Regions from separate parts of the Sphingobacterium sp. MAE genome, predicted to be linked through region 4. Evidence: riboswitches for the same ligand, from Rfam matches in the RefSeq annotation. Region 4 holds a riboswitch; each other region holds the start of a gene.
The links. Region 4 has a riboswitch for S-adenosylmethionine ahead of AC06G9_RS03825 (5-oxoprolinase). Riboswitches for the same ligand answer to the same signal wherever they lie in the genome.

Region 1: it holds a riboswitch for S-adenosylmethionine, as region 4 does, so the genes downstream of both, AC06G9_RS19625 (methylenetetrahydrofolate reductase) here and AC06G9_RS03825 (5-oxoprolinase) in region 4, are expected to answer to the same signal.
Region 2: it holds a riboswitch for S-adenosylmethionine, as region 4 does, so the genes downstream of both, metE (5-methyltetrahydropteroyltriglutamate--homocysteine S-methyltransferase) here and AC06G9_RS03825 (5-oxoprolinase) in region 4, are expected to answer to the same signal.
Region 3: it holds a riboswitch for S-adenosylmethionine, as region 4 does, so the genes downstream of both, AC06G9_RS09695 (O-acetylhomoserine aminocarboxypropyltransferase/cysteine synthase family protein) here and AC06G9_RS03825 (5-oxoprolinase) in region 4, are expected to answer to the same signal.

Annotation. Positions count from the first base shown of each region.
Region 1 covers NZ_CM160044.1:4,580,634-4,588,731, reverse strand. Annotated here, with positions in the region: gene AC06G9_RS19640 (UvrD-helicase domain-containing protein) at 1-1,781, opposite strand, end outside; gene AC06G9_RS19635 (30S ribosomal protein S16) at 2,120-2,641, shown strand; gene rimM (ribosome maturation factor RimM) at 2,779-3,306, shown strand; SAM riboswitch class I at 3,472-3,577, shown strand; gene AC06G9_RS19625 (methylenetetrahydrofolate reductase) at 3,639-4,595, shown strand; gene AC06G9_RS19620 (glycosyltransferase family 117 protein) at 4,750-5,856, shown strand; gene AC06G9_RS19615 (hypothetical protein) at 6,037-7,764, shown strand; gene AC06G9_RS19610 (OmpW/AlkL family protein) at 7,865-8,098, opposite strand, start outside.
Region 2 covers NZ_CM160044.1:355,373-363,470, reverse strand. Annotated here, with positions in the region: gene AC06G9_RS01520 (sensor histidine kinase) at 1-1,417, shown strand, start outside; gene AC06G9_RS01515 (response regulator transcription factor) at 1,477-2,166, shown strand; gene AC06G9_RS01510 (phosphatase PAP2 family protein) at 2,229-2,996, shown strand; SAM riboswitch class I at 3,072-3,176, shown strand; gene metE (5-methyltetrahydropteroyltriglutamate--homocysteine S-methyltransferase) at 3,332-5,644, shown strand; gene AC06G9_RS01500 (DUF4833 domain-containing protein) at 5,788-6,315, shown strand; gene AC06G9_RS01495 (hypothetical protein) at 6,561-7,055, opposite strand; gene AC06G9_RS01490 (hypothetical protein) at 7,390-7,761, opposite strand; gene AC06G9_RS01485 (single-stranded DNA-binding protein) at 7,937-8,098, shown strand, end outside.
Region 3 covers NZ_CM160044.1:2,290,848-2,298,945, reverse strand. Annotated here, with positions in the region: gene AC06G9_RS09705 (pyridoxal phosphate-dependent aminotransferase) at 443-1,612, shown strand; gene AC06G9_RS09700 (prephenate dehydrogenase) at 1,625-2,467, shown strand; SAM riboswitch class I at 3,056-3,170, shown strand; gene AC06G9_RS09695 (O-acetylhomoserine aminocarboxypropyltransferase/cysteine synthase family protein) at 3,399-4,706, shown strand; gene AC06G9_RS09690 (homoserine dehydrogenase) at 4,747-5,928, shown strand; gene radC (RadC family protein) at 6,714-7,403, opposite strand; gene AC06G9_RS09680 (peptidylprolyl isomerase) at 7,593-8,051, shown strand; gene AC06G9_RS09675 (DUF5606 family protein) at 8,075-8,098, shown strand, end outside.
Region 4 covers NZ_CM160044.1:886,133-894,230, reverse strand. Annotated here, with positions in the region: gene AC06G9_RS03840 (ABC transporter ATP-binding protein) at 1-366, shown strand, start outside; gene AC06G9_RS03835 (ABC transporter permease) at 335-1,321, shown strand; gene AC06G9_RS03830 (hypothetical protein) at 2,268-3,458, opposite strand; SAM-I-IV-variant riboswitch at 4,011-4,104, shown strand; gene AC06G9_RS03825 (5-oxoprolinase) at 4,140-4,403, shown strand; gene AC06G9_RS03820 (S9 family peptidase) at 4,983-7,067, shown strand; gene AC06G9_RS03815 (MlaD family protein) at 7,108-8,055, opposite strand.

The DNA of each region.
Region 1 (8,098 bases), 1.6 Mb from region 4:
GATGTAATCCACTCTTCAATTTGTTGACATAAGGAGCTCACAGCAAGTTCCTCCACCTGTGAGCTTCTTCTTACATTGTTTTCTACTTCCAGATATTTGACAGTAATAGAACCTTGTTGTAACTTATCTTGGAGTTTGGACTTTGGTACTTGTTGTGAAGCGCCTTCGTAAGCTTTTATAATCATATGGTTATAACCCATTTCATTCCACCAAGATTGTCCTTCATCGCTAAGATCAGCTGCAATATGCTCGTTTAATAGTTTTTGAATATGACTTGGGATAGTCTCAAATAAATAGTTGTTAAAATGGATAATATTGGGCAGACTTCTATAGTTGACATCCAAGGAGCCATTTTCTATCAATTCTTTTAGGTCTTCTTCATTTGAAATATGAAAGGCTTGGGCGACTTGTTTTTCTGCTTGTTGCAGTAAGATGCGCCAATCACCATTTCTCCAACGGTAGATACTTTGTTTGACATCTCCAACAATTAAATGCTCTGAAATATTTCCAGAAGCATTTCCAAGTGCGTTGATTAATAATGGGCTGTAATTTTTCCACTGGATACGTGAAGTATCTTGAAACTCATCAAAAAGAAAATATTGGTAACGGTTTCCGATTTTTTCCCAAATAAAAGTAGGATCTCCATGTTGATCTAATCCCAGTTTATTCAATTGAATTTGAGCATCTGAAATTAATTGAGCATTGTTTTCCTTACGCCATTGTGCCAATAAGTCACTCATCTCTTTCATAAGACGGAGATAGTAAAAATTTTTTTGGAATGCTTCGTAAGTGATATAAGTACTGAATTTATCTTGTAATATTTTAAAGTTTTTTAGAAGTGGGAATAAGGCTTGCTTCAAAGCGTAATTGATTTCTTTCTTACCGTTTAAAAAAGCATCCTCCTTATCCATTAAATCAACATATTTAGTAATAATCTCCTGGAGTTTAGACGTACTTTGTTTGAACACATTGATCGTTGCATTGGATAACGAATAAATAGGATTTCTGCTTTTTCCCTTTAACTCCGCAGGATCAATGTTTAAGGATTTAAATGTGGTTGTAAAACTTTTGATCTCTTCGTTTAGGGCTTCTAAGAATACTTGAGTAAAATTTTCTATTTCCTTATTTAAGGTATTAAATACTTTATCCGAATTTTGTGATAAAAGATGTTTGTCAAATTCTTTGAAGTTTTCTGAAAAGATTTCATTTGCCAAGTTAGTTAATTCTCTACGGTAGTTCCAATTTTCATTATTTGATATCTTTTTTTCGGCAAATTCAATGATCCATTCCAGTAGATCCGGACGCTTATCCAAAAGTTGGTTTAACATGACAGTAAGCTCTTGTCGCACCCTACTGGTATTCATTTCTATTTTATATGCTGCATCCAAATTGAGCTCATATGTAAAACTTCGAATAACTTTTTGAGAAAATCCATCAATAGTACTAATGGTAAAGTGACTATAATCATGTAAAATCTTGCGATAGACCCGGTACGCCTTTTCTTGAATGAAGCTTGTATTCCATTGTGAAAATTGTGTCAACAATAAACTTCTATAATCCTGTATTTTTCTACTTTGATCACCCAAAGCCAAACCCTTCAATACGGATAAAATTCTTTCTTTCATCTCAGCCGTTGCTTTATTTGTAAAAGTGACAGCTAATATTTCTCGATAACTGTTTTCTTTTGAAAGTAATAGCGTTAGGTAATGTACAGTTAAGCTGAACGTTTTACCAGAACCTGCAGAGGCTTTTAATATTTTTAATGGAGCTATTAATGACATGAATTCAATTTGATTTGGAAGGATGAAAATACGCTTATTAATTTGAATAGACAAAACTGTATGTATGTCTATTATTTAACAATAGACGTAAAATTACAAATAAATTTCTCGAATTAAATTCCATTATTTTTCTGTTATGAAGCCAGATTATATTCTTTAAAACGGATGATTTTTAAATCATTCTACGGTTCAGAATGGATGCTAAGGTAGCATCTTTCTTATTACTTGGAAGTTGACTCTTATATTTAGCTTTTTACTTTCACAAATCCTTTGTATCTTTGCGTCCCCTCTTACATGAAGTACGGGGGATATGTTGAATACATAAATAACAAGAAAACATGGCAACTAAAATCAGATTGCAAAGACATGGTAAAAAAGGACGTCCTTTTTACCACTTAGTAGTAGCAGATGCACGTGCTCCACGTGATGGTAAATTCATCGACCGTATTGGTTCTTACAACCCGAACACAAATCCAGCGACTATCGTTTTGGATTTTGAAAAAGCTTTGGATTGGATGAATAAAGGTGCTCAACCTACTGACACAGCTCGTACTATCCTTTCGGATAAAGGTGTTTTATACAAAAAACACTTATTAGGCGGTGTTAAAAAAGGTGCATTTGATGAGGCTGCTGCTGATGCTAAATTTGTTGCTTGGACTGAAGCTAATGATGCAAGAATCGCTGGTAAGAAAGACGGTTTAGCTAATACAAAAGCTGAAACTAAGAAAATTGCATTAGCTGCTGAAGCTAAGAAAAAAGAAGAAAAAGCTGCTGCTATTGCTGCTAAAAATGCTCCAGTTGCAGAGGAAACTCCTGCAGAAGAAACTGAAGCTCCTGCTGCAGAAGAAACTGAAGGATAATTTTTCTTTCATACAGTATCAAGAAAGCCGGTTCGACATGATCCGGCTTTTTTTTTAAAAAGAAAATAACTCCTATTTCCAAAGTAGTACTGCAATTTTGTATTTATATTTTTAAATTTGCCCTTTCAAATTAGAACATGACCATAGAAGAAAGTTTTTACATCGGTTATATTAGTAAAACACGAGGATTAAAAGGAGAGCTGCAGCTTTTTTTCGAATTTGAAGATTATCAAGATCTAGATTTTGATGTCTTATTTGTTGAAGTCAATAAAAAATTAGTTCCTTATTTTGTTGCTAATATTAAATACCAAACCAATAGTACCGCTTATTTGAATTTGGAAGATGTAGATCATATCGATAAAGCACAGCCCTTAGTCCGTAAGAAGGTATATCTGCCTAATGATAAAATGCCTGAACGTGATCCTGATGATTTCAGATATACGGATTTAATTGGGTATCTAGTGATTGATGAGGTACATGGAGAACTTGGAGAAATTACACATGTGCAAGAAATGCCACAACAATTTATAGCCACCGTTGATTTCAATGGCAAGGAGCTTATGTTCCCATTAAATGATGATTTAATGCTCGGTATTGATTCAGAAGATCAAGTATTGGAGGTTGATTTGCCCGAAGGCTTAGTTGAGTTGTATAAAGAAATTTAACATCTTCACTATCGAACATGAAGAAATATAAGCCACTACACATCTTTGTGTAGTGGCTTATTTATTTTATCTGATCTTGTTTTTATAGCGCTATAAGCGTATAATTTTTTGAGCAAGTTTCTAATATTATTTTGATTATAAATTTCTATTACCGATATTAGCCGATGCTTATAGAGAAAGGCAGAGGGACTAGACCCAATGAAGCCTTAGCAACCTGTTATTTTATAAGGTGCTACATTCTACCCCAACTCAGAGATGGGAAAGATAAGTTGAAACAAGTTTACTTGTGCATTTCGATGTAAGCCAACCAAAATCATATTTAAAAAAAATTAATGAAAATCGTTGATCATATCAGTAATGCCAAAGGAAAAACTTTGTTTTCTTTTGAATTGTTGCCTCCAGCCAAGGGGCAAGGTATCCAGAGTATTTTTAAAACAATGGATGCACTAATGGAATTCAAGCCTCCCTTTATCGATGTGACTTATCATAGAGAAGACTATATGTATAAGAAACACGAAAGCGGTTTATTAGAGCGTGTGGCTTATCGTAAACGTCCAGGAACAGTTGCTATCTGTGCCGCTATTATGAATAAGTATAAAGTGGATGCTGTTCCTCATCTTATATGTGGAGGATTTACGAAAGAAGAAACGGAGAATGCATTAATTGATCTAAATTTCTTAGGTATTGATAATGTGCTGGTACTAAGGGGAGATGCACGAAAAGGTGATTCTGATTTTATTCCAACAGATGGTGGACATGCATTTGCAACGGATTTATTGCAACAGGTGGTTGATATGAATCAGGGACAATATCTCCATGAAGATATTGCTATATCTGAAAAAACAAACTTTTGTATTGGTGTAGCGGGTTATCCAGAGAAACATTTTGAAGCGCCAAACTTCAATACAGATTTCAAATGGTTAAAAAAGAAAGTAGAAATGGGAGCAGAATTTATCGTGACCCAAATGTTTTTTAATGTAGAAAAATACAAGGAGTTTGTTACAAAATGTAGAGAAAATGGTATTCATGTTCCTATAATACCCGGATTGAAACCGTTGACAACTAAAAAGCAATTGATTACCCTACCTAAGATTTTCCATTTGGATATTCCCGAAGAATTGAGTGAAGCGGTCTCCGCATGTAAAAGTAATGCTGATGTAAGACAAGTGGGAGAAGAATGGCTAGTACAGCAGTGTAAAGAATTAATCGATTTCGGGGCTCCCGTTTTACATTTTTACACCATGAGTAATCCCGGACCGACAAAAAGTATTGTAGAAAAGTTATTCTAAATCAACCTATTTAACGATCAGCCTGCCACGTAAATGTAGCGGGCTTTTTTTATAGGCTGTATTTTTTTGTTAAAAAAAGTTAATCTAGTTCAATTGAAATCTTCTTTCATTATATTTAATTGATTATATATCATCAATTAAACCTGGATCATTCATGAGCTATCAGAAAGTGAACAATATGTTAGGCTGGCTATGTGCCATCATAGCAATAGTAGTTTTTATTATTACGGCTGAGCGGACAACAAGCTGGTGGGACACCGGTGAGTTTATTGCTTCAGCTTATAAACTCCAGATTGTTCATCAGCCAGGAGCACCATTGTTTCTGATGGTACAGAATATCTTTTCAAATTTTGCATTAGGCAATGTGGCTCAGATTGCCTTTTGGATGAATATCGGATCTGCTGTATGCAGTGGTTTGACAGTATTATTTTTATTTTGGACCATTACAGCGTTAGGAAAAAAGATCAGTCATTCTGATGATAAACCAATTCATAAAAATCAAGTTATTAAAATTATGGGAGCAGGTCTTGTCGGTGCCTTAGCCTATAGTTTCTCCGATACATTTTGGTATTCAGCAGTAGAATCAGAGGTCTACGCGATGTCCTCATTGTGTACTGCAGTAGTATTTTGGGCGATATTAAAGTGGGAAGCTCGCGCAAATAAACCACAAGCAGATCGATGGCTTATCGTTATCGCTTATATCATCGGACTATCAATTGGGGTTCATTTATTGAACTTATTGGTGATTCCAGCTATAGCTCTTATCATCTATTTCAAGAAAACAGACCGGACAACTTTATGGGGAATCAGTAAAGCAATGATAATTGGACTCGGAGTACTGGCATTAATTCTTTGGGGCGTGATTCAGTATCTCATTAAGTATGCCGCCAAATTTGATTTATTTTTTGTCAACACCCTCGGGCTGGCATTTGGGTCAGGGATATTGGTTTTTGTAGCGTTGATTCTATCAACATTAATTTATGGTATCTATTACTCCATAAGAAAGGGGAAAGTTGTGTTAAATACGGCATTACTAGCAACCTGCTTTATTCTTTTGGGATACAGTTCCTTTACCATGGTTCTGATTCGAGCGAATGCCAATCCTTCCCTAAACAATAATGACCCTAAAAATGTTTTTTCTTTCTTAGGTTATTTAAGTCGAGAACAGTACGAATCAGAACCATTGATAAAAGGTCCATATTTTGATGCAAATCCAACTGGAGTCAATGAACGTGTTGATTATAGAAAAGACAGTCATTAATATGCCGCAATAAAAAGGTCGTCCAGTTATCAATTTGATCGAGAAACCATATTTCCAAGGATTTATAGTCAGAAACCCTATCATCAATATTTTTATAAAGGCTATTTAGGAATTGAAGAAGGCCGAAAAGCCAATTTTGCTGATAATTTAAAATTCTTTTTTAATTATCAGATTGGACATATGTATGCGCGATATTTTCTATGGAATTTTGTTGGTCGGCAAAATGACCAACAAGGAAATGGTTCATTAACAGAAGGAAATTGGTTATCAGGTATTAGAGCTATTGACAATCTACATCTTGGAGGCCAATCCAAATTGTCTGATGAAATGATTCATAATCCAACTAGAAATACTTACTTTTTTCTTCCTTTATTGATAGGACTCGCTGGTGCATTTTGGCATTTTAAGAGGAATAAGAAGGATGCGATTGTCGTGGGACTATTATTTGTTTTTACAGGTTTGGCTATTGTTATATATTTAAATCAATCTCCATTACAACCACGTGAACGGGATTATGCTTATGCAGGATCATTTTATGCCTTTGCCATTTGGATTGGTTTAGGGGTATTTGCTATTTCAGAACTATTAAAAAAATATGCAAACGAAAGAAATACAGCCCTGTTCGCAACATCACTGTGTCTATTTGCTGCGCCATTAATACTTATTAATCAAAATTGGGATGATCATAATCGATCTGAAAAATCCTTAGCAAGGGATGTTGCAAAAAATTATTTAGAAACTTGTGCTCCCAATGCAATTTTATTTACTTATGGTGATCATGATACTTTTCCATTATGGTATTTGCAAGAAGTAGAGGGTGTACGTCGAGATGTCAGGATAGTGGTCATTAGTTATTTGACTTCTGATTGGTACTTTCGGCAGGTGAAAAATGCAACTTATCAAGCTGCCGGATTACCGATAACCATTCCAAATGAAAAGGTGGCAAAAGGTATTCGAGAATCTTTGCCTTATCATGACCTGAATTTAGTAGGATCTACAGATATTAAATTATTGTTAGATTTCTTACTATCCGACAGTAATGATCATAAACTACAAATGAGAGATGGACAATATGAAAACTTCTTGCCCACAAAACAACTTAGACTTGCTGTCAATAAATCTGAGGTAATCAAAAATCGAGTAGTGCCGCAGGAATGGGAAAATGAAATATCAAATCAATTGGAGTGGACTTTTGGAAATGATTATGTAACACGGGCAGACCTAGGGCTGATGTCAGTTCTTGCCAATAACAATTGGCAAAGACCAATTTATTTTTCAAGCATGGTGCCTAGTGAAAACCTCATGGGATTGGACAAATACATGGTCGATGAGGGATTTGCCAAACGTCTGATGCCTATTGATGCAAAACTTTCAGAAGGGGAATCCCTAATAAATATAGATAAATTATACAAAAATATTGTTGAAAAATATGCTTGGGGCAATATACACCAAGCAACTTGTATTGATACAGATTCCTTCAGATTTGCAGGTATGTATGCAGAAGAAATCTTTGGAAAAGCAGCAAGAACTTTGTTTGCACAGGGTAAAACAGAACAAGCAAGACAAGTTGCTGTAAAAGCATTTAATGAACTACCACAGCGTCTATACAGTATGGCTGATGTGACAAGTTATGTAGATGTTATTGATACTCTTTATAAAACTGGAGAAAGTAAATTTGCTAATCAACTTGTTGATCGTAATCTCAAATTTTTAACAGAACATATGGATTATTATCAACAATTGGCTACAGATAAACCCGAAACAGGACTAGAAGTTCAAAATATAAAAATTGCTCTTGACTCTGTTGATCGGTATGAACGGATACTCGCAAATACGAAAGAAAAAGGTCGGTATGCTTATGTTGCTGATCTGAGCAGAAAATATAAAATGATCTATCTAAGAGATTGATTCATACAATGAATGAGACCAGTAATTATATCAAAGTACTGGTCTCTTTTCGTTTTAAAATATAAGGTAAACATTTCTTTACAAGGTCTGTCGACTCTTTCTAAAATCTTACCCCTAGACCAAAACCTAGAAGAAAGGGATTTATGCTCACCTTTGCAGGAATATTTAATCCAGTTGCAAGGTTACTTGCATCCACATTGACATCTGTTTTCAGAAAGATGTGTTTCACATCAAGATTTACAAAGAAATTTTTCGAAATGTTAATGTCAACACCCAACTGAGTTGCTAACCCAAAGGCATTATCATATTTTACGTTTTTAACTATATTTCCAGC
Region 2 (8,098 bases), 530 kb from region 4:
AGAGAATGTATTGAGTATTGATGTTATTAAATATAATAGTCCAGACCATGTCGTAAAAGAATATGTTGAAATTGGCGCTACCAAATTTTTACCTCGAGTAAACGCAAAAGATGATAGTGCCCGATTTGTTATTCCAACGATAGACCCTGTCCTAAAGCAAGCTATTGAATACAAAATAGCGACTTTACCCCCAAGATCTAATAAACAAATCTCAAAAAAAATAATTGAACTTGAAGATCAACTCGAAAACATGAGTGGTCAAAATTTAATTGGTAATGGGAAAAATGTATTTGATACCATTGCTGCCATTGGTGGCAAAAAAAGCGGTATTATAGAAGATGTAGCTATCGGTATGGAGTTATCAAAGCGTCCCTTTCGAGAGCGTCTAAATATCAATCTCATTCAAAATTTATTAAAAGAGGAATTATCTGAACGCGATATCCACTACCCTTTCAACATTGAGGTTCGAGATAGCAGTAATATTGTTTTCCGAATACAAACCATCGATAATATTATCAAACCCAATAAAATAACGCGCTATTCAACGGCCCTATTTAAAGGTGATATTGGCTCGCCTCCTGGAAGACTAAGCGTTTATTTCCCGAGAAAGAGTACAATTATTGTCGATAATATGAGTTATTTGCTACTCCCAACTCTAGCTTTACTTTTTCTTTTAATCGGCTGTTTTGCATATACCTTACTCATCATATTCAAACAAAAAAAGGTTTCAGAAATGAAAACTGATTTCATAAACAATATGACGCACGAATTTAAAACTCCTGTCGCTACGATCATGATAGCCAGTGAGTCTCTACGTGATCCCGAAATCATATCAGATGAGCGTCGAGTAAAGCGACTTGCCAATATCATATATGATGAGAATGTTAGATTAGGCAATCATATTGAACGAGTCTTAGATATAGCCCGTCTCGAAAAAGAGACTTTAAAACTAGAAAAAACGCCTATCCATATTAATGATCTATTATCAGCAGTGCTGGATAGTATGCAGCTGCAATTACAAAAAGTAGGTGGTAAATTTGAACATCATTTTGACGCAAAAAACGATGTTGTAGTAGGTGATGAACTTCATTTATCAAATGTATTTTTCAATTTGGTGGACAATGCCATTAAATACAGTAAAGATAATCCACACATAACTGTTAAAACTAAAAATACAAAAGACAGCATTCACATAACAATTATTGATAATGGGATCGGAATGGCAAAGGATCATCTCTTAAAAATATTTGATCAATTTTACCGCATTCCAACAGGAAATGTCCACAATGTGAAAGGCTTTGGGTTAGGACTTTCATATGTGTACGATATCATCAAAAGAATGAATGGCAAAATTCAAGTAAAAAGTGACAAAGACAAGGGAACACAATTTGACATCGTATTACCTATAAAAAATTAAATTTAAATCGATATTAATTTCGTATATTATCATCAATATTCGAACAAAACCATAAGAATATGCAGAAGATATTATTAGCAGAAGACGATCCAAACTTAGGAGACTTATTAAAAGATTATTTAGAGCTTAAGGGAAAATTTGATGTTACCTTATGCACTGATGGTGAAGAGGCCGTCAATCAATTTCGCAAAAGCACATATGATCTATGTATCTTAGACGTCATGATGCCCAAAAAAGATGGCTTTACAGTCGGTAAAGAAATCAGGAAAATAAATACGACAACCCCGATCATATTTGCTACCGCAAAAGGCATGATGGAAGATAAGACAGAAGCTTTTGAACTTGGCGGCGATGATTACATCACAAAACCATTTCGAGTAGAAGAATTACTCCTTCGCATAAATGCGTTGCTCAAACGTGTTATAAGAGAAAAAGATGATCAGGTTGTGAGCGATAAATTTGAAATTGGAGAATACTTCTTTGATTATACCAGTCAGCAAATAGCCCACAAAGGTGTGCAGCAGAAGCTATCGACAAAAGAAGCCGAATTATTAAGGTTACTTTGTTTAAAAAAGAATGATGTACTGACAAGAGAAGAAGCACTTTTAAAAATCTGGCATGATGACAATTATTTCACAGGGAGAAGTATGGACGTTTTCTTAAGTAAACTGAGAAAATATCTACGAGATGATCCAAAAGTTGAGATTGTTAACGTACATGGAAAAGGCTATAAATTATTGGTCAGCTAATATACATTTACTCCGAATAATAAAGAGATGTTAAAACATCTCTTTTTGTTTATCTTGCTACAATGAAAATATCAATAACAATTTTTTTTATCCTTTCTATCTTTTGCTACTCTCCATCTCTTTATGCGCAAAGAGATACTTTACAAAAAAATAATGAAGATTTTGACACCAGTAGGAGTCAAATAAATTATAAACAATTAATAGTACCCGCTGCTTTAATGACTTATGGCATAATCTCCTTAAACAGCCCATACCTCAAAAATAAAGATCAACAGATAAATAATTCCATAAACAATGATCCATCAAAAACATTCAAATTTGATAATGTCAGTGTTTTTATTCCTTCAGCAGCTGTTTACGGTCTCAATTTCCTAGGTGTCCCAAGTAAACATAACTTCAAAGAACGTCTAGCCATTAGTGCGATCGCTCATGCCATCACCTTATCTACGGTATACACGATCAAACAGACCACTCCTACTTGGAGACCAGATCGTGCTGATCATGAATCATTCCCATCCGGACATACTGCTGTCGCATTTACGGGAGCCGAGATGTTATGGCAAGAGTATAAAGATCAATCCATTTGGTACGGTATCGCAGGATACACAATAGCTGCGGGTACAGGGTACCTCAGAATGTACAATCAGAAACATTGGTTTTCGGATGTCGCTATGGGAGCAGGTATTGGTATCATGGGAACAAAAATAGCATACTGGCTATTACCCCTATTTGATAAACATTTGCAATCAAGAAAGACAAGTTACTTAACCATGGCAACTCCATTTTACAATGGGAAACAACTTGGTGTATCTGCTAATTTTCAATTTTAAGCCTTGATTTATTGTCATTTTGATATAAAAGTTACAAAATATTTGTTTTTATAAAACTAATTCCGATATTTACAGCGCTTATAGAGAAAGGCAGAGGGAATAGACCCAATGAAGCCTTAGCAACCTGTCGATTGACAAGGTGCTACATTCTACCCCATCAAAAAGTGGGAATGATAAGCTAGACACAAATATATCTTGTGCCCTCCTCTCTAAAAGCAATCAAAAAATTTAGTAAATAGATTCAAGAATTTTTGATCGTTTTTTATTTCAAATAAAAAAAATCCATCTAATTTCTTGCTTCGTTAAGGTTGAACAAATAAAATAATTTTATATTTATGTTACTAACGAACAACTTAGGTTACCCACGTGTAGGTGCCTTCCGCGAGTTGAAAAAGGCCAATGAAGCATATTGGGCTAAAAAAATCAGCGCGCAAGAATTATTGCAGGCTGGACTGAAAATCCGTGAAGGCAACTGGCAAACTCAAAAAGATGCTGGCATCGATTTGATCCCTTCAAATGATTTTTCATTTTATGACCAAGTATTAGACTTGACTCTAACTGTAGGTGCTATTCCAGCACAATACCAATCACTCTTAAACAACGAAGATAAAGGATACAATTTGGACCTTTACTTTGCAATGGCGCGTGGTTTTCAACAAGATGGCGTTGATGTAACGGCAATGGAAATGACAAAATGGTTTGATACTAACTACCATTACATTGTTCCAGAATTCGTAAAAAATCAAGAATTCAAATTGACTTCAGAGAAATTCTTAAACGAATACAATGAAGCAAAATCTTTAGGTATCGAAACTAAGCCTGTATTAATCGGCCCAATCTCATACTTATTATTAGGTAAAGAAAAAGAATCTGGTTTCAATCGTATCGATCTAATCGATAAGTTGGTTCCCGTATATGAAGAAATCTTAGGCAAATTGGCTGCTGCTGGTGCAAAATATGTACAAATTGACGAGCCATTTTTAGCTTTAGATATCGATGATGCAACACGTGCTTTATACACTAGTGTATTTACTAAATTAGCTGCTGCTGCTCAAGACATCAAAATTATTGTAACGACTTATTTCGAGGCATTACGTGACAACGAAGAAACCGCTCTAAACTTACCAGTTTATGCTGTTCATGTTGATCTAGTAAGAGGTGAAAATCAACTCGACACTATATTAGCTAAAGTTCCTGCTTCATTAACACTTTCATTAGGTGTTGTTGAAGGACGTAACATTTGGAAAAATGATTACGAAAAATCTTTAGCACAAATCAAAAAAGCGGTTGATGCTCTAGGCAAAGACCGTGTATTAGTAGGACCTTCAAGTTCCTTATTACATGTACCTTTTGATTTAGACAATGAGGATAACGAAGAATCATTGCCTAAAGAAGTTAAAAATTGGTTAGCATTTGCTAAGCAAAAATTAGCAGAGGTAAAAGATCTAGCGATCTTAGCTGAAGGTGAAGTAGATGCAAAAACTGCGGAGCGTTTCGAAGCTAATAAAGCTGCTGCAGAAGACCGTCGTACATCTTCTTTAATTCACAAACCGGAAGTCAAAGAGCGTACTGCAAACATCACTGACGACGACGCAAAACGCACATCTTCATTCGCTGCTCGTAAAGAAGCACAGCAAGCTAAATTTAACCTTCCAGCATTCCCAACTACGACAATTGGTTCATTTCCACAAACAAAAGATGTCCGTAAATGGAGAGCTGATTTGAAAAAAGGTGCAATTACTCAAGAACAATATGACAAAGAAATCGCAGCGGAGACAGAAAGAACAATCCGTCTTCAAGAGCAATTAGATATCGATGTATTAGTTCATGGTGAATTCGAACGTAATGACATGGTTGAGTATTTCGGAGAGCAATTAGCGGGTTATGCCTTCACTAAGAATGGTTGGGTACAATCATATGGCTCACGTTGTGTAAAGCCTCCTGTTATTTATGGTGATGTTTACCGTCCTGCTGATATGACTGTTCGTTGGTCTTCATACGCCCAAACTTTGACTAACCGTCCGGTAAAAGGGATGTTAACAGGTCCAGTAACGATCTTACAATGGTCATTCGTACGTAACGATCAACCACGTTCTACCACAACTTATCAGATTGCATTAGCAATTTTGGATGAAGTACAAGCATTAGAAAAAGCAGGTATCAAAATTATTCAAATCGATGAACCAGCAATTCGTGAAGGTCTTCCGTTGCGTAAAGCCGATCATCAACAATATTTAGATTGGGCTGTGCGTTCATTCCGTGTTTCATCTTCTAATGTAGATGACGATACACAGATTCACACACATATGTGCTACTCTGAATTCAATGATATCATCGAAGATATCGCTGCAATGGACGCTGATGTAATTACCATCGAGACTTCTCGCTCACAAATGGAATTATTGGATGCATTTGCGGCTGACTTTAAATATCCAAACGATATTGGACCAGGTGTATATGACATCCACTCTCCTCGTGTACCGAGTACAGAAGAAATGGTTGAGTTATTGCGCAAAGCTAAAGCTGTAGTTCCTGCAGAACAACTTTGGGTGAATCCTGATTGTGGTTTAAAAACACGTGCTTGGCCAGAAACTAAAGCTGCTTTAGAAGCGATGGTTGAAGCTGCCAAAATCTTAAGAGCTGAATAAGTTTAGCGTTTTAGAATTATAAATATAAAAGATCCTGAAGTAAAATTACTTCGGGATCTTTTTTTTACAAAAAAATAATACGCTCTATCTATTTCTTTAACACAGAAAGATTAATTTTACTGTAATCAAAAAAAGTGTATATCATGAAAATTTTAAGCTGGTTTTTCTGTTTGCTGTTTTTTTCATCTATCTATATCTATGCACAAGAAGGTTATCCGATCCCTCCTTTCAAATCTAACACCCTTTTTTATATTCAACATAGCGAAGGCCATAACACTTATGTATATGAAGCCAATATGATTGATAAACAGCATCTCAATGCCAACATTCCTATCAATAACTATCGAATTTTGTATGATAAAGGAGGAGAAATTAAACCTTTAACGAGTATTCAACAAAAATTCGCATACGGAATCATTTCAAAAAATTTAGAGAACAATATAGTTGAGTTTGAGATTGTGTCTTATAAAAATCAACCGCTATATCTTAAGGTCGATAAAGCAGGTAAACCCTATGTAGAAACCACATTAAATGGACACAAATTTAATCTACATCGTATTTTTATCAAACAAAAGGAAGGAACGTCTGGTCTAGGGACACGAGTCGATTATCTCTTGTTTTACGGAATAGACCACAAAGGCAATAAAGTCCGAGAGAAATTAGTGCCGTAATTGATTTTTAGAAAGCAATCTCGTCACCTTATCATACTCAATGCTTTATTGCATCAGACTTTCTATTTTAATGAGTTTGTACCTCTTCAATGAAAAGAAGATAATACGTTTTATATGACGATGATGCATGATGATATTTAAAGCGTATACCCTTCTTTAATTCAATGGAAGGATATACGTCTAGTACTTTTTTTATTATAGTCACAATTTGTTGAATTTGTCCATACATTAGAACGTGCAACCTATCATTTCGTTATTTTTTGTTTACGTCCTATTTTCCGTTTTCCTTTAATTCGATCTTCAATATCTTTGATCGTGGCCAACATCTCAGTATCTACATTTTCCAATCTAACCAATTTTAATACTTTTAAGGCTTTTTTAAATTTTTTAAGTTTTTCCAATATGAGTACTCTTTTTAATAGAAATAATGAAGTTGAAACTCCAGGAATTGTTAGAGCAAACTCAATTGTTTTTTCAGCCTCTTCATATGCATTGGTATCAATCAAAGTCTGTATATAAGGTTGATAAATTTCCAAAGCATATAAATTATGTACTAAAGCTTCTTGAAAATATTTCTTTGCTTGTTCAAAATCAAACAATTGTTCAGCATGAAGCCTCCCCATCAGGCATAGCGCCATCGTATTTGATTCGTCATAAGATAGGGCATATGACAAAGATTCTATCGTATTTTCCAGGTAATATGGATAATTATCCAATGCCTGTAACACATATTTATTCATAAAATATATTGCATCAATTCTCAAAAGATCCTGACATAAACGATGTTTATATCAGAAACAGTAATTAATAAAAGATCATCTTATATACTTCGACTTCCGAAATATATAAGACATCATGAATTACTCGAACATTGTCGAGACCAAAATAAAGTCAAAAGGAGGAGTAACTACGAGAAAAAAGTATTCTGAAGAATATCCCCAAGATCCTTCTTTTGGATTGAAGTCGGGTTATTTAATATAGCAAACATATTCTTCTATTTTTAATTGTGAATACCTAATTAATATGCAAATATTTAAAACAAAATTGAAATTTCAAAATAAATTTTTCAAGAAACTATTTAGGTACGCGTTTTACGATCAACAATAAATTATTTTCCAGTAACAAATAGCCATATTCGTAAATAAAATAATAAGTCTGTCCTTTTACATTGGTGAAATTATGAGTATGATATTTTAAATCAAAGCCCTGCAACAACATCTTTTCCTTGCTTATTTTGAGCATCCCCTCCTCTCCCAGGACTTCTTGTAGAATACGTCTATTCTTACGTAATGTATGATTGATCTTTCTAATCAAGTTAGTGTGATCACTATTTTGCCTATAATTATAGCTATTGCGACAGGCATCATCACAAAATCTTTTATCAGACCTACCTATTAGTGTCTTTTTACATTCTAGACAACTTTTTAAATTAATTTCTTCTTCCATAAATCTCAAAATAAACGACAACAAACGTTTACAAACGACTATAGTCGACTACAAACGTTTAATCACCGACTAAAACTCGCTTTACGTTTCATCTTTGCTTCTGTTCCTCAAGAATAATTCGAAGGAAAGCAAGTATTTAAGTTAAACATTTTTACAAACATTTAAAAGTAAAGTTATGAGTACATTAAGAAACAAAGTCCAACTGATCGGTCATATAGGTGCTGATCCAATTATTAGGACAAGTACGAACGGAACAAAAGTTTCATCGATTCGATTAGCCACAAAAGATCTATTTAAAAACAAAAATGGAGATTGGGTAGACGAAACCCAATGGCAT
Region 3 (8,098 bases), 1.4 Mb from region 4:
TATGCTTATTATATTCTTCTTAAATCCGTGTTAAGTCCATGTTAAGTCCATGTTGAGTCCGTGTTCAGTCCATGTTTATAGTATTTTCACCATGATACTACCCTGTTCGCAACCTGCTTGCATGTATAAGATATATTGGGGTCGCTCTACATATATATCGAGACGTATTACAATAGATTACGGATAAAAAAGCCTTTTATACTTGATATCAACGTACACCATATCTATTGATAATCATGCTCCATGTTTTGATGAATTCAAAACCGCAATCTTGATCAAGATGAATGCAATAACACCATGCACTACATCAACAAAAATATATGCAACGGAAATATCAATAATTTAAAAAGCAACATTATTTAAAATGTACAATGGGTTATACTATTATTTTAATAGAAAAAACCTAATTTAGTCCTTGTAAATAGTAAAATACCAGAACATAATGCAAATAGAAGTTGCCAAAAGGTTGCAACAAACCGAAGAATATTATTTCTCAAAAAAATTAAGAGAAATTGATGAGCTCAATAAAGCAGGTGCTCGTGTGATTAATTTAGGTATCGGAAGCCCAGACTTACCACCTCATCCTGAAGTAATTCAGACCTTGACGACAGAAGCGGCTAAAGCCAATGTACATGGCTATCAAAACTATAAAGGCTCGCCTATATTGAGACAAGCTATTGCAGATTGGTATCAACGCTATTATCAGGCAACATTCAATCCAAATACAGAAATTTTACCTTTAATAGGTTCTAAAGAAGGTATTGTTCATATTTGCATGACTTACTTGCAAGAAGGTGATGAGGTTTTAATACCAAACCCGGGATATCCTGCTTATGCCGCTGCAGTGCGACTAAGTGGAGCCACAGCTATTACCTATGATTTATCTGAGGAAACAGATTGGTTACCTGATCTTAAAAAGCTTTCTGAAAACGATTTATCGAAAGTAAAACTGATGTGGATCAACTATCCACATATGCCTACGGGCTCTAGTGCGAATGAAGGATTTTATCTTGAATTGATTGCTTTTGCAAAGGCAAACCATATTTTAATCTGCCACGATAACCCTTATAGTTTTATCTTGACAGACAGCCCTAAGAGTATTATGTCTATTGAAGGAGCAAAAGATGTTGCCTTAGAACTTAATTCATTAAGTAAGTCATCGAACATGGCTGGATGGCGAATCGGTATGTTAGTGGGTGCAGAAGAACGTATCAATGAAGTGCTGCGATTTAAAAGCAACATGGATTCTGGCATGTTCTTGCCAGCACAGCTTGCTGCGGCCAAAGCATTACAATTAGATCAATCGTGGTATCAAGAATTAAATGGAATCTACAATGAAAGAAGAGCATTAGTTTTTGAAATCATGAACATGCTAGGCTGTATCTACAAAAAAAATCAAGTTGGTTTATTTGTGTGGGCAAAAGTTCCTGACAGTTACGAATCGGGCTACGCTCTTAGTGATGAGGTATTAAATCAATCACGTGTCTTCATTACTCCAGGAGGTATATTTGGAACTGCTGGAAACTCCTATATCAGAATTAGTTTATGTGCTTCAGTTGAAGTGTTGCAAGAGGCTATTGAGCGAATTAAAGAAGTTAAAGAAACGAATTAAGATTAAAATAACATGATAAATATAGCCATTATTGGCGTCGGTTTAATTGGTGGCTCAGTCGCCATGAAACTAAAAGAAAAGCATTTTTGTGATCAGGTATTTGGTGTCGACAAAAGTGATGCTAACTTAACAAAAGCATTGCAAATTGGCTTTATCGATCAGAAAGCAACGTTGGAAGAGGCACTAGAAAAATGCAAGGTCATTATTCTCACGGCTCCTGTGGATGCGATTATCTCGTTGGCACCAAAATTATTAGATCTAGTAACAGACCAAGTCATTATTGACATGGGATCTACTAAGCTTAATATTTTACAATTGATCTCAGAACATCCAAATCGTGGTCGGTATGTGGCGGCTCACCCTATGGCAGGGACTGAATATTCTGGCCCAGAAGCAGCTTTACCAAACTTGTTCAAAGATAAAATGATGGTCTACGTGGAGGCTTTTAAATCTGATGAAGACGCTTTTGAACTCGCAGATTCCATTACTGAACAACTGGAAATGCGCACGTCATTTATGACTGCGGAAGAACATGATACCCATACCGCTTATGTTTCACATATCTCCCACCTGACTTCTTTTGCGCTAGCCTTAACGGTATTAGAAAAAGAAAAATCACAGGGCAGGATATTTGAATTAGCGGGTTCTGGATTTGAATCCACAGTACGTTTGGCTAAAAGCTCTCCCGATATGTGGACACCTATTTTTAAACAAAATAGAGTAAACGTATTAGAAGTATTGGAAGAAAATATTAAACAGTTGCAAGCTCTGAAAGATGCTATTCAAGAGGAAAACTATACACAATTACATAAGTTGATTAAAAAATCTAATAAAATAAAGCGCATTATAAAATAAAGCTCCTGTTATTAGTTTAGGGTCGTTCACTTAAGTTAAAAAATGCTAGAAGCCAATACTTCTAGCATTTTTTTGTTCGCAGCCATCATCATCGGCCATTGTGCGATCACATACAATCAACCATTTCTCTAAACTAAGAGAATCATCAACTTGTTCTTTTGATTCAACCTTTATTTCTACTAGGATCAATGTGTAAATGCTCTTCTTGATGAACAGCATATCCGATATCACTCTTGTCCTTATAGGACAGATAGATAATAATGGGAATTATAGCGGATTGGCGGCTACTTTACGAATAGATGTCGAATTGTAACCGATTTGTGCAAAGCGTTTTTTTCACCTTTTAAGAATGCGAAGACGCACATCTCCCTTATCCTTTGTTTTCTTTTGATTCCATAATTAACCTAAATTACTTAACACTCTTCATATTTAATAATTACACCTTTTTCTCAAGAAAAAGAAACTACATTTTTTACTCATGTATTAAATAAATAATTCAAAATATTTTGGTTTCTAAATTCCAAGACATATATTTGCAACGTAGATCGAATCGAAATACACCTAATCAAAACCTTTCAATCAGGTCTTGATTTATAAAGAAGTGGCGAGAGACTGGCTCAATGACCCACTGGCAACCTTCAAAATACGTTTGAAAAGGTGCCAATTCCTGTCCATATCAATATTGTTATGGAGGATATAAATGAAACGACAATGATATTTACATTACAAAAAAACAACAGGGTAAGTTCAATTACCAACGTAACATTTACAACTCTTGCATCAAGTTCAATGCGAATGTTTGAGCACATGTTTATGTTTTATTGTTAGATCTATCCATTTTTTACTTAATGGATAGCAAGTGCATCTACATGTGCAGATCCTCACTCTATAATATTCACGAAAATATTCAACTAATTAATTATAAAAAACCATGTCTACAAATAAAAATTTAAAATTCGAAACTCTACAAGTTCATGCAGGACAAGTTGCAGACCCAACTACTGGCGCACGTGCAGTACCTATATATCAAACCAGCTCATACGTATTTGAAAATGCGGAACATGGCGCTAACTTATTTGCATTAAAACAGTTTGGAAACATCTATACCCGTCTGATGAATCCGACAACAGATGTTTTTGAAAAACGCATTGCTGCATTAGAAGGTGGTGTTGCTGCAGTGGCGGTTGCCTCTGGTCAAGCTGCGCAGTTCATCGCATTAAATAATATTTTAGAGGCTGGTGATAATTTTGTGTCGAGTAGCCATATTTATGGTGGTACATACAATCAATTCAAAGTTGCATTTAAAAGAATTGGAATTGAGGTCCGCTTCACGAAAGAGACAACAGCTGAGGAGTTTGAGTCATTGATCAATGAAAATACGAAAGCATTATACTTAGAAACAATTGGAAATCCAAGTTATGATATTCCTGATTTTGATAAAATAGCTGCAGTTGCTAAAAAACACGATTTACCTTTAATCGTAGATAACACTTTTGGAGCTGGGGGCTATCTATTCAAACCGCTAGAGCATGGTGCTTCTGTTGTTGTCGAATCTGCGACAAAATGGATCGGCGGACATGGAACAAGTATTGGCGGTGTCATCGTTGATGGTGGTACATATAACTGGGGCAATGGTAAATTTAAACAATTTTCTGAACCTTCTGAAGGATATCATGGATTGGTCTTCGCAGATGTATTTGGCCCAGATGGTCCATTTGGCAACATCCAATTTGCAATCCGTGCACGTGTGGAAGGCCTTCGTGATTTCGGACCGGCTATATCACCTTTCAACTCATTCCAGCTTATACAAGGTCTAGAAACGCTTTCGCTACGTGTTCAGCGTCATGTAGACAACACCCTAGAAATCGCTAGATGGTTAGAAGCGCATCCGCAAGTTGAGCAAGTGAACTATCCGGGCTTGAAAAGCTCACCAAGTTATTCAAATGCACAGAAATACCTAAAAAATGGATATGGAGCGGTTCTTTCTTTTCAGATAAAAGGCGATGTCACTAAAGCCGATGCTTTTATAGATAGCCTAGAGTTAATTAGCCATCTAGCAAATGTAGGTGATACAAAATCATTGATCATCCACCCAGCCGCTACAACACACCAGCAACTCAGTGCAGAGGCACAAAAAGCAGCAGGAGTATTTGTTGGGTTATTACGGTTATCGGTAGGAATTGAGCATGTCGATGATATTAAAGATGATTTACAACAAGCTTTCGATAAAATAAAATAATTTCAGATAGCACCATTATATAAAAGCGTAAAAAACAACTATGAGTAAGAAATTAACGATTGGAATGTTTGGATTCGGAGTTGTAGGACAAGGATTGTACGACATTATCAAGACTAAAAACTTAAATTTAGAAATTAAAAAATTTGTCATCAAGAATGCTGACAAGAAAAGATCACTTGCCCCAGAGTTGTTTACAACGGATGCAGAAGCTGTATTAGGCGATCCAGATATCAATACAGTCGTAGAATTAATCGATGATGCAGAAGCAGCATATGCTTTAACAGTTCGTGCGCTTAAATCTGGAAAAAATGTTGTTTCAGCAAACAAAAAAATGATTGCTACGCATTTGGAGGAATTAGCGGCTATCCAACAAGAATATGGCACTAGCTTACTTTATGAAGGAGCTGTATGTGGAAGTATACCCATTATTCGTAATCTGGAAGAATACTATGACAATGAATTATTACATGCTGTAACAGGTATCTTCAATGGTTCATCGAACTTTATTCTGTCAAAAGTATTCAACGAGAATCAACCTTACGCTGATGCATTGAAGGAAGCACAAGATCTCGGGTTTGCAGAAACCGACCCCACTTTAGATGTTGGTGGATTTGATCCAAAATTTAAATTGACCATTGTCGCTTCACATGCCTATGGTATCTATGTCAATCCAGATGATGTGTTCAATATTGGTATTGATAAATTAGGTGCACAAGATATACGTTTTGCCAAAGAAAAAAACTTTAAAATTAAACTTATCCCTACTGCACGTGAAATCAATAACAGTAAGGTAGTCCTTTATGTCATTCCTAAATTTATCAGTGCAGATAATATTTTGTTTAATGTAGAGAATGAAAATAATGGTGTACTTGTGAAAGCAGCTTTTGCCGACGAGCAATTTTTCTACGGAAAAGGCGCAGGCGGTCACCCTACTGGATCTGCTGTCTTATCTGATATCACAGCTTTGCGTTATGATTATAGATATGAGTATAAGAAACATTTAAACATCGATGCACTATCTTATAGCAATGATCATGAAATTAAAGTGTATTTAAGATATGAGGAAGACAACCTGATCGAAAAACTAGGTTTTACTGAAATCATCGAAAGATACTATGCTCCTGACTTTAAATATATCATCGGGACGATCAATCTTAAGCAAATCACAGCACATAAAGATGAAATCAATCAAATAGGTAATTTCATCGCTGAGATCGGTTAATTAACACAACGATCAATCGGATTTCAAGCATTATGCTGTTTGTAGATCCAACAAGAGAACGCTTTATTCATCATATCAGGATAAAGCGTTCTTTTTTATCAAAAAATATTCAACCCAAATCTGTTTAGCGACATTTACTTACATACCAAATACATACTCAGTCCTGATATTTAATTTTTAGAGATCAAACTCATATCAATTAGCTCCAAATAAAACCAAGTATCGATCTTTTGATCAAAAATTCCTCAAGAATTAAGTAAAAAAACACCCTACAATAAGATTTATTATAAAACACGATTCGATTCCAACGCATCAAGCGCATAAATAACAAATATCCTTTAACAGAATACACAAAATTATACAGCATCTTAAGTGCTTTAAAAAAAACATGGTCAATATATGCTTTCAACACTTTATTTTATAAAATAATATAGCACAATCCACAATTACAAATAACTGGCAGAAAATTTGCTTGATATATTAAATATCACTATATTGTGGAGTTACTAAATAAATAATAAATTATGGCTAAGTGGTTAACAATTCTACTGATAATGGTAGGCAACTTGGTTTTTGCAGATACCAATGCAGTCAATACACAACAACATTCTAATTCAAGTTATATAATTCTTGCAGTAGTTGCCTTACTGGCAATTATCTATATTCTATATAGAAGGCAAAAAAGAAAATTTAACGATTAATGGAAATAAGGGGAGACTATAACTCCCCTTATTTTCTGATTCAAGATTAAATGATAGACTTATTGTTTGCTCGATAACCTAACTTTAATCCATTAATCCTTCATCGCGAAAACTGAAGTACCCATTGTCTGTGAAGATCACATGATCATTGACTCGAATGTCCATTAGCGTGGATGCATCTATAATTTTTTTTGTTAATATTTTATCCGCTTGACTAGCTTGACAAGTTCCCGAGGGATGATTATGAATTAATATCATGGAATTAGCAGTGCAATTAAGTGCATAACGTAAGATAATACGGATATCAACTGGTGTAAAATCATTCCCTCCTCTACCAATCAGCTGTTTATCCAATACTTTGCAGGCTGTATTGAGATACAGTACCCAAAACTCTTCGTGAGGAAGATCTTGTAATTGATATTTAAAATAATCATACACCCGTTTACTGCTATTCAGCAATGGTTTTTTTATCTGATCAGCTTCTTTACGTCTACGCCCCAATTCTAGGGCCGCTATTATTGTAATAGCTTTTGCTTGTCCGATCCCTTTAAATTCACATAAATCTACGACATCCATTTTAGAAAGGTTATCCAGATTATGTTGCGATCGTGATAAGATTCTTTTGCAGAGCTCTACTGCGGTCTCCTCTCGAGAACCTGAACCAATTAAAATAGCGAGTAGTTCAGCATCTGACAATACACGGCGTCCTTGTTCTAATAATTTTTCCCTTGGACGATCTGCTTCCGCCCAATCTCGAATGACTAGTTTACTCATATTAATAAATTAGGAATATAAATGGTCAATATAATTTCCTAATTTACTCAAAAATATAAAAACATAAAATTATTAGGATCAATTATTTATACAAATAAAATTCAGTGAAATCCGACTTGAGTGTGCATTCTTTTTATCAAGTCATTTTGAAATCTTATATTTGTATTTGAACATATTTATTTTAAAAAAATGAGTAAAGCGATTATTAAAACAGAAAAAGGCGACATGACTGTACAATTCTATACAGCAGATGCTCCAAATACAGTTGCAAATTTCATCAAATTAGCTAAAGAAGGGTATTATGATGGCCTGACTTTTCACCGTGTCCTTCCTGATTTCGTAATCCAAGGTGGATGTCCTAATTCACGCGAAGGTGCTTCTGGGATGCCTGGAACAGGTGGTCCTGGTTACAAAATCGATTGTGAATTGACTGGAGAAAATCAGTATCATGATAGAGGTGTTTTATCAATGGCTCACGCAGGTCGTAATACAGGTGGTTCACAATTTTTCATCTGTCATAGCCGTAACAATACAGCTCATTTGGATAGAAATCATACCTGTTTTGGTAAAGTTGTTGAAAATGTTGACATCGTTGACGATATCCGTCAAGGTGACCGTATTTTAAGTATTGAAGTTATTGAAGACTAGTTTTCAGTAAGAAAAAGTATATTATGAATTTAAGAGCATTAGTTTCT
Region 4 (8,098 bases):
TTTGTTGGTGGAAAGCTACTAGCAGAAGGCTCGATTGATAGTCTTGCAAATAAGCTACAGCAAAAAGAGGGCATAACAACATGGATTTCATTTGAAAAAACACATGCAAACGTAGCGCTATTTGAAGAAGTATTAAAAAACTTGCCTGGTATCAGAAAGCTTTCTGTTGGCGATAACTCGATCGAGATCAAAACAGATGGCGATATAACTGCCATGGCAGTACGTTTACTTGTCAACAACGGTGCTGACATCCTATCTGTACAACGCCATGATTATGCACTCGACTATATCTATAATACATATTTTGAGAACAGTAAAACAAGCACCTTTGAACATGAAAAATCCCACAGTCTCCTCCACAATTAGCCACTCATCGGTTCCAATTCAGGTACTGGTAAATAAGGAAATTGCCTATCATATTCGCAGCTGGCGTTTTATCATACTGATACTACTTATTGTACTGACGTTTGGAGCCTCATTATATGTATCTTCCACCGGGTTGAAAGAGGCTGTCAACAATATGAAAGATCCTGATCAATCATTTTTATATCTCAAATTATTGACCACGACGGACAATTCGATTCCACCATTTCATGTTTTCCTGAATTTTCTAGCGCCACTACTTGGCATAGCACTCGGATTTGATGCGATCAATGCCGAATACAATGGAGGAACATTAACACGTCTGATAGCGCAACCTATCTACCGTGATAACCTCTTGTTTTCAAAATTCTTTGCTCCGCTCACTGTCGTGGGGACGATGTTTATCGCGTTAGTACTTCTAATGATTGGCGGTGGCTTATTAGGTACAGGGGTACGGATCGAGCCTCAGGAACTTTTGCGGATTATAGGTTTTACCCTTATCAGTGTTATATATGTTGCCTTTTGGTTGAGCCTATCGATACTATCATCGATACGGTTTCGCCAACCGGCGACCTCAGCTTTAACCGCAATCGGTATTTGGCTATTTTTTACTGTATTCTTCCCGATTCTTGTCAATCTAGCCATCAGGCCATTTTTACCGAATCCAAACTATATTTCGGAACAGGAATATCTAAGCTACAATGAATTGATATTAAACTTGCTTCGGTTATCACCGAGCCAACTATATATGGATGCGACTACAACCCTGCTCATGCCATCTGTACGTAGCCTCGGTCCTATTGCGATGGAACAAATGATTGGCGCCATTCCTGCACCTCTATCATTTAGGGATAGTTTCTTGATGGTCTGCCCTCAAGTCAGTGGTCTTTTAGCAGCGACGATGATCTGCTTTGCGTGGTCCTATTATATTTTTATGCGAAGAGAAATACGGAGTTAAACTGCCGTATATAGGATGAAGAATGCACGCTACTGGTACAAACATAGCGTGCATTTTTTGTATACTTCAGGAAGTTGCCCATAGCAGATTTAATAGAGATTTAAATAAGCTTCTAGTCTCAGTCATTAAAATTGGACTGCAATATCTTGTCGATCAAGGCGTATCCAAACTTTGTAAAAAGATTATATTACTTATCGCCGCTATTCTCTGTACAATAATATTATGCTATCTTTTCAAAATATTTTTCTGGACTATCATTTGAGTTACGCAATTGTAATTATAGTATTCAGTCTTTTCATACTTCAAAGATCAGTAATACTAAGTGATACCTTCGAAAATGGTGCTTATAATACATTCTTTTTCTTTAAGATTTTCCTATCGATTGCGATATAGAGAGCGGTTTGAAATATGACGGAGAACAAAATTAAAACGAGTAAGAAAGGTACATTATTAAACCAAGGAGACATTAAAAGCAGTAGTCCCCCCAGCCGGTTATCAACACAAAAGCTATATTAAATAAGGAGTAAAATCCTAAGGATTTTATATAAAAATTCTGATCAAATTTATAAAGCCATTTTAATTTTAACAATTGGAATGGTAGTAGGTTTATGAGTAAAAATATAGTTCCTAATATACCAGCTCCTTCAAAAATGAGAGAAAAATAATCACTTAAAGATGTAGTATGGATGTCATACATTTGATAATTTCCACTAATAATATTGTCCCAATAATCGTGAATATAAATAATTGGAAATAAAGTGTAGGCTATTACCACATTTATAAAAAATATTATAGTTCCTTTCATATGTTAATTATTAACAGTCGCTTCTCAACGTGGTTATTGGATCCACTCCTTTAACAACTCTTTTAATAGCTTCCCACTTAGGCCGCTCAATTTTAGGACTTACAATATTTGCAACACCACCATGTTGATTAACATAACTACTTACCTTATCTTGGAAGACTTCCATAAATTATCGGACGACTCAAATGCCACATACTCCACAAGAGCGTCAAACCCTGTGGTTAATCTATCTACCCCTCTTGTATAAAATGTATATGATCCATTCGATTCTTTTACAAAACCAAAATCTCTATTTCCTGAAACTGGATGTTGTCCATATTTTGGATCATAGATAGTTGTAAAAGTCCATTTATTATTCGAAAAATCCGATACGATTACAGATGCATTATCCGGTCCCAAAATATCTATCGCAATTACTGCACTCAATGGATTATTCGAAAGCCAAAGGTTTTTATCATTTATTCCATACCAGTTATATGGGTCAAAAGAAGCGTATGTATTGTTTACAAAATTATTAATATCTTTACGAATAACACTCAAAAATTGTTCCGGTGTCTGTCTTATTCCATTTATTACGGGCAATTGTTTAATGTTTATAGGATAATAATCCATATTCACAACAGTACTGGATGCATCATCAATCTTTTGTACACGTGCTACTATATCATAATTTAAATTTGGAACAATGTGTGGATTTGTTCTAACTTGATTTAATTTATCAATTTGTGCTTGTTTTACTTGATGTCGAGCAGTAGCTAACCACTTTTCTATAATTTCACATGGAACATCTGGCAATAATCCGAAAGGTCTATTAAGCAACTGTAGTTTAATTCTTGTATCCGTTACCCCTCCTACTTCTCCAGGAAATCCAGGGCTTCCCGGAAATCCTGGATTTCCAGGAAGCCCTGGATAGGAAGGATTTGTACCTGGAGGATAAATTTCAACTACATCTAGCATATTTTGAAAACAGAAATTTACTAAATCATTTACAGTAACAATTTTATCTATGTCAGAATCTTCAAATACAATTGAAAATTCATTTTCACAAAAAATAAACACGTCTTGTAAATCCAGATCTATAAGACCTAAATCATCATTAAATTTGGATTCTAACAGTACCTCTTCATGATTGATTCCAAATTGCTCACTAATATATCTTCTTATTTTATTAGCTACAGAAAAAAAATCTGAACCAGAACCATTTGCTTTTAGACTCTTATTTTGAATTTGCGCTATGTCCAAGTTAGTACTTTCTATAACATTATCTTTTTCACAAGATGTGACAAACACAGCAAATAGTATTAAAAAATATATTCTAAATTTTCTTTCCATATAGTATTAAGTAGGTTATTTATAATTATAAGTTATTCGTGATTATGAAAATACAAGGTGAGCAATCGTTTAAAATTTAACTTTTTATAATACAAATCTATTTATCTCTATAATTGTCTTATAAAGCATTATGATGGTTAAGTAAACAACTCAGCATCAATCAAATAAATAAAAATATCAAGATTCATTAAAGAAATAATCATAAAAAATTACCATTAAAAATTATTAACTGGTGCAATTATAGAAAATATTTTCCAAAAAAATAACAAAAATTATATTATAGCGAATTATAATTAAGTAAAAAAATAATGTAATTCATTGAATAAATTAAGGTTATAACATTCTAAGTCAAGAAGAAAGGAATGAATTGATATAACTAAAATTACATTAGAAATTCTCACTTTTTACCTATGAAAAATCCCGGTAGAAAGACATAGCATTAGCCACATTCTCAATTTGATTGTAAACAAAAAACATAGACCTATGCTAGAAAAGAATATCAGCTAATTATTTTAAAATAAATTTTGATTCAAAATAAAATCTACTAACTTTGTAGAGTATTCAGAATTGCACGATGCAATACCAACCGAGTTAAGTAACCGCGGTGGTAAATTAATATGGGTTTCGACCAAAAATATCTGGATACAGTTTATGGTTTAATCCTTTAAATTTTTAAATTGTATGTCAACACCAAATCTTTATCAACACTTACTGGAAAAATTCAGTTATTACACCATCAATGAACTGATACAACTCAACAATGATACGGTATCGGAAAAAGGCTGGGGTTCCTCCAAATCTACATTTCGCACGGCTCTCATCAGTACTTTTTCTAAAAGAGGTTTAGACCTTTCCAACATTATTTCAAGAGAAGATGGTTTTACCTCCGTCAAGTATGTAGCAGTTCGATTAGAAAAAAACACGCTTGTTCCAATTGTTCAGTAGGATAGTCAGAACGACATGATCTTTGCAATTTATCTACTAGTCTAATGAATCAGATCCACAGCTTGTTATACTCTAAATCGGTATTAAAAAGATTAGGATATCAAGCTTACAAAAAGTAGTTCAGTTATTTTACTAATAAGCTTCAGTTGTTTATTATTTTCGAACAATTGAAGCTTTTACAAAAAGCTATTCCTTAAAAGTATATTTATCGTTTATCATATCTACTTTAAACAATAGTTCTCTCCTGATTTATTTCCAATTGCGAGCACAATATTAATACTATACACAAAAGATGCATCGATAGTTTGTGCCAAGCATATCTGCATTTTTTATTTGATACTCTGCTTTAATTTCCCAAAAATACGGATATGATCACCTGATCATTACATAATATGTATCTACCTAAAATTTTCAAAGCTTTATAAAATGACTTCGTCAAAAGCCTTCCTAAATAGAAAATAGGAATTACATAAGATAAAGTAGATTTTGTATCTTGCATGCTCATAATTGTATTTTTTATGAATCGAGTGAAAAGAGCTCAATCCATGATCACACTCCTTATTAAAATAAATTATTTTGATGAAAAAAAAATCTTTAATAACGCTTTCTGTATTACTATGTGCTTCGGCAACTATAGCTCAAGAAAAGAAAGAAACGAAACTGACTGTTAATATGGAAACACCAACAAAAACTCCATTAGACCCGCAAACATTATGGAAGTTAGGACGTGTTTCTGCCGAAGGAATTTCACCTGATGGAAAAACACTGGTATATGGTGTCTCAAATTATGCTGTGGAGACCAACAGCTCAGAGAAAAACTTATACACCTTATCATTGGAAACAGGCAACGCTACTCCCCTAACTAGTGAAAAGGGCGGTGAGTCTGTGGTGCAGATAACAGAAAATGGTGATATCATTTATTTGTTCAAAGGACAGCTTTGGAAAAAGAACAGATATAAGGGTGAAGCTGTACAATTGACAAATAGCGATACTGAATTAGAAAATGTCAAGTTATCTCCAAATGGTCAATACATATTATTCAGCAAAGCTGTTTTAATCAAAAAGTATCACAGTACAGATAAATATCAGGATTTACCAAAGTCCGATGCCTATGTATTCGACAATCTGGACTACCGCCATTGGGATACTTTTAATAATGGAAAATTTAACCATCCATTCGTTGCTTCCTATAATAATGGAAAAATTGGTGAAGCAATTGATCTGTTACAAGACGAGCCATTTTACAGTCCTCAAATGCCATTTGGCGGATCGGAAGATTTTGAATGGACGCCCGATAGTAAAGCGATTTTATATGTGAGCAAGAAAAAATTTGGTACAGACTATGCCGTAAGTACCAATACGGATATCTACCGTTATGATCTTGCCACCAAGCAAACAACCAATCTAACTGAAGGAATGCTTGGATACGACACCAATCCAACTTACAGTCCGGATGGAACCAAGTTGACTTGGTTGAGCATGAAAACGGATGGTTACGAAGCGGATAAAAATGATATCATTGTGTTTGATAAAGCATCTTCTCAACGACTAAATCTAACCGCGCATTGGGATGGTACCGTAAACTCTTTTACCTGGAGTAAGGACAATCGCAAAATTTATTTTGTAGCACCTGCTAAAGGAACGGTACAACTATTTGAATTAATTGTTCCTACTAATTTTAAGAACAAATCCTTAGCGTCCATCAAACAGATCTCTGAAGGAAATTTTGATATTACAGGAATTGTTGGGCAGGTCGATAATCAGTTAATTGTAACTTCTACAAAATTTACAAGAGCTACAGAGGTGTACCGCTATGACTTGAAGAGTAAAAAGTTAACTCCATTGACTACTGTCAATGATAAGATGTATGCGCAGATCAGTGATAATAAGATTGAATCGAGAATTACAAAAGCTTCTGACGGGCAAGATCTTTTTTCTTGGGTCATATACCCTCCTGATTTTGATCCAACAAAAAAATACCCAACGATCTTGTACTGTGAAGGCGGGCCACAATCTGCTTTAACACAATTTTATTCATTCCGTTGGAATTTACAGCTTATCGCATCTCAAGGATATATTGTCATCGCTCCCAACCGTCGCGGTATGCCGGGATGGGGTGTGAAATGGAATGAGGCGATCTCCAAAGATTGGGGTGGACAACCGATTCGTGATTACTTATCTGCGATTGATGATATATCGAAAGAAAAATACGTAGATACCACGCGCCGCGCTGCTATTGGTGCTAGCTATGGCGGATATTCTGTTTATATGCTCGCTGGTGTACATGAAAATAGGTTTAAAACATTGATCGCGCATAACGGCTTGTTTGATATGAGAAGCTGGTATGGTACGACAGAGGAAATGTTTTTTGCTAACCATGAACTGGGCGGTCCATACTGGGATAAAGCAAATGAAAAATCGTACACCACATTCAATCCATCCGAATATATCGAGAAATGGAATACACCAATTTTGATCTTTCAAGGTGGTCACGACTACCGCGTGCCGATAGGACAAGGACTTGGAGCTTTCCAAGCTGCACAGTTAAAGAAAATTAAAAGTAGATTGGTTTATTTACCCGATGAAAATCATTGGGTGCTATCGGGACATAATGCCCAAGTATGGCAAAGAGAATTTTTTGGTTGGTTAAAAGAAACATTATAATAAACAAAACGGGCTCGATATAATTTCGAGCCCGTTTTTTTTATTCCTCACCCTTCTTTCCAAAGATGGAAAGTTTAATATATTTTCCAGGTTTTTCTTTAATATCTTTCATCAGATGATCTAAACTTTGCGATGCATTATTTAAATTATCATAAAGCTTATCGTCATTGATCAATAGGCCTATTGAGCCCTGTCCCTTGTTGATTTTATCAACGATCGTCTGGAAATCGCTCATAGCCATATTAGCTTTATCCATTGTTTGTTGAAAATCAAGCTTAGCGGCTTTATCAGTAACGGTATTTAAATTGGACATAATAGCTGTTATTTGACCGCTATTATTTTTAAAGGTATTGGTAATGATGTCTAAGTTCGTGATGATATTTGTTAATCTTTTACGCTCCGAGCCCACAAGTCCTTCCACATCTTTGGTAATGAGTTCCACATTTTTTAATGATGTTGAAATACTATGTACACTTTCCTTAAAATCTTTTTGAAACTGATCGTCCAGTACAGAATTGACAACTGTTAATACTGAATCTAATTTTATGGTGATGGTTTCAACTCTTTTCTGTATCGGCTCGACCTTATCCATGATATTTGCCTGGATACCCGACGCTAACATATCACCATCCTTGGCCAACTCCGCACTATTCCCCATATCAAATACGATCGCCTTTCCTCCAAGTAGATCGGTACTGGCTATTCGTGCTATGGTATTTTTGGGTACCTTATATTCGGAACTGATTTTGAATTGTGTTAAGATACTACCATCAGGCTGCAAGGTCATCTTCGACACACGTCCTATTTGATATCCATTTACCAACACCGGTTTAGAGGCTGTCAGACCATCGACAGCTTGATAAGATGTATAATATGTATTGTCACTGCTAAATACATCATTACCCTTTAAAAAGCTGTACCCAATAAACAATAATGCAACTGCAACTACAGTTAAAATTCCGACTTTAGTCTCGTTTGATATTTTCAAAATAATATTTTCTTAAGTTTTATATGAATTCAATTTATCATTT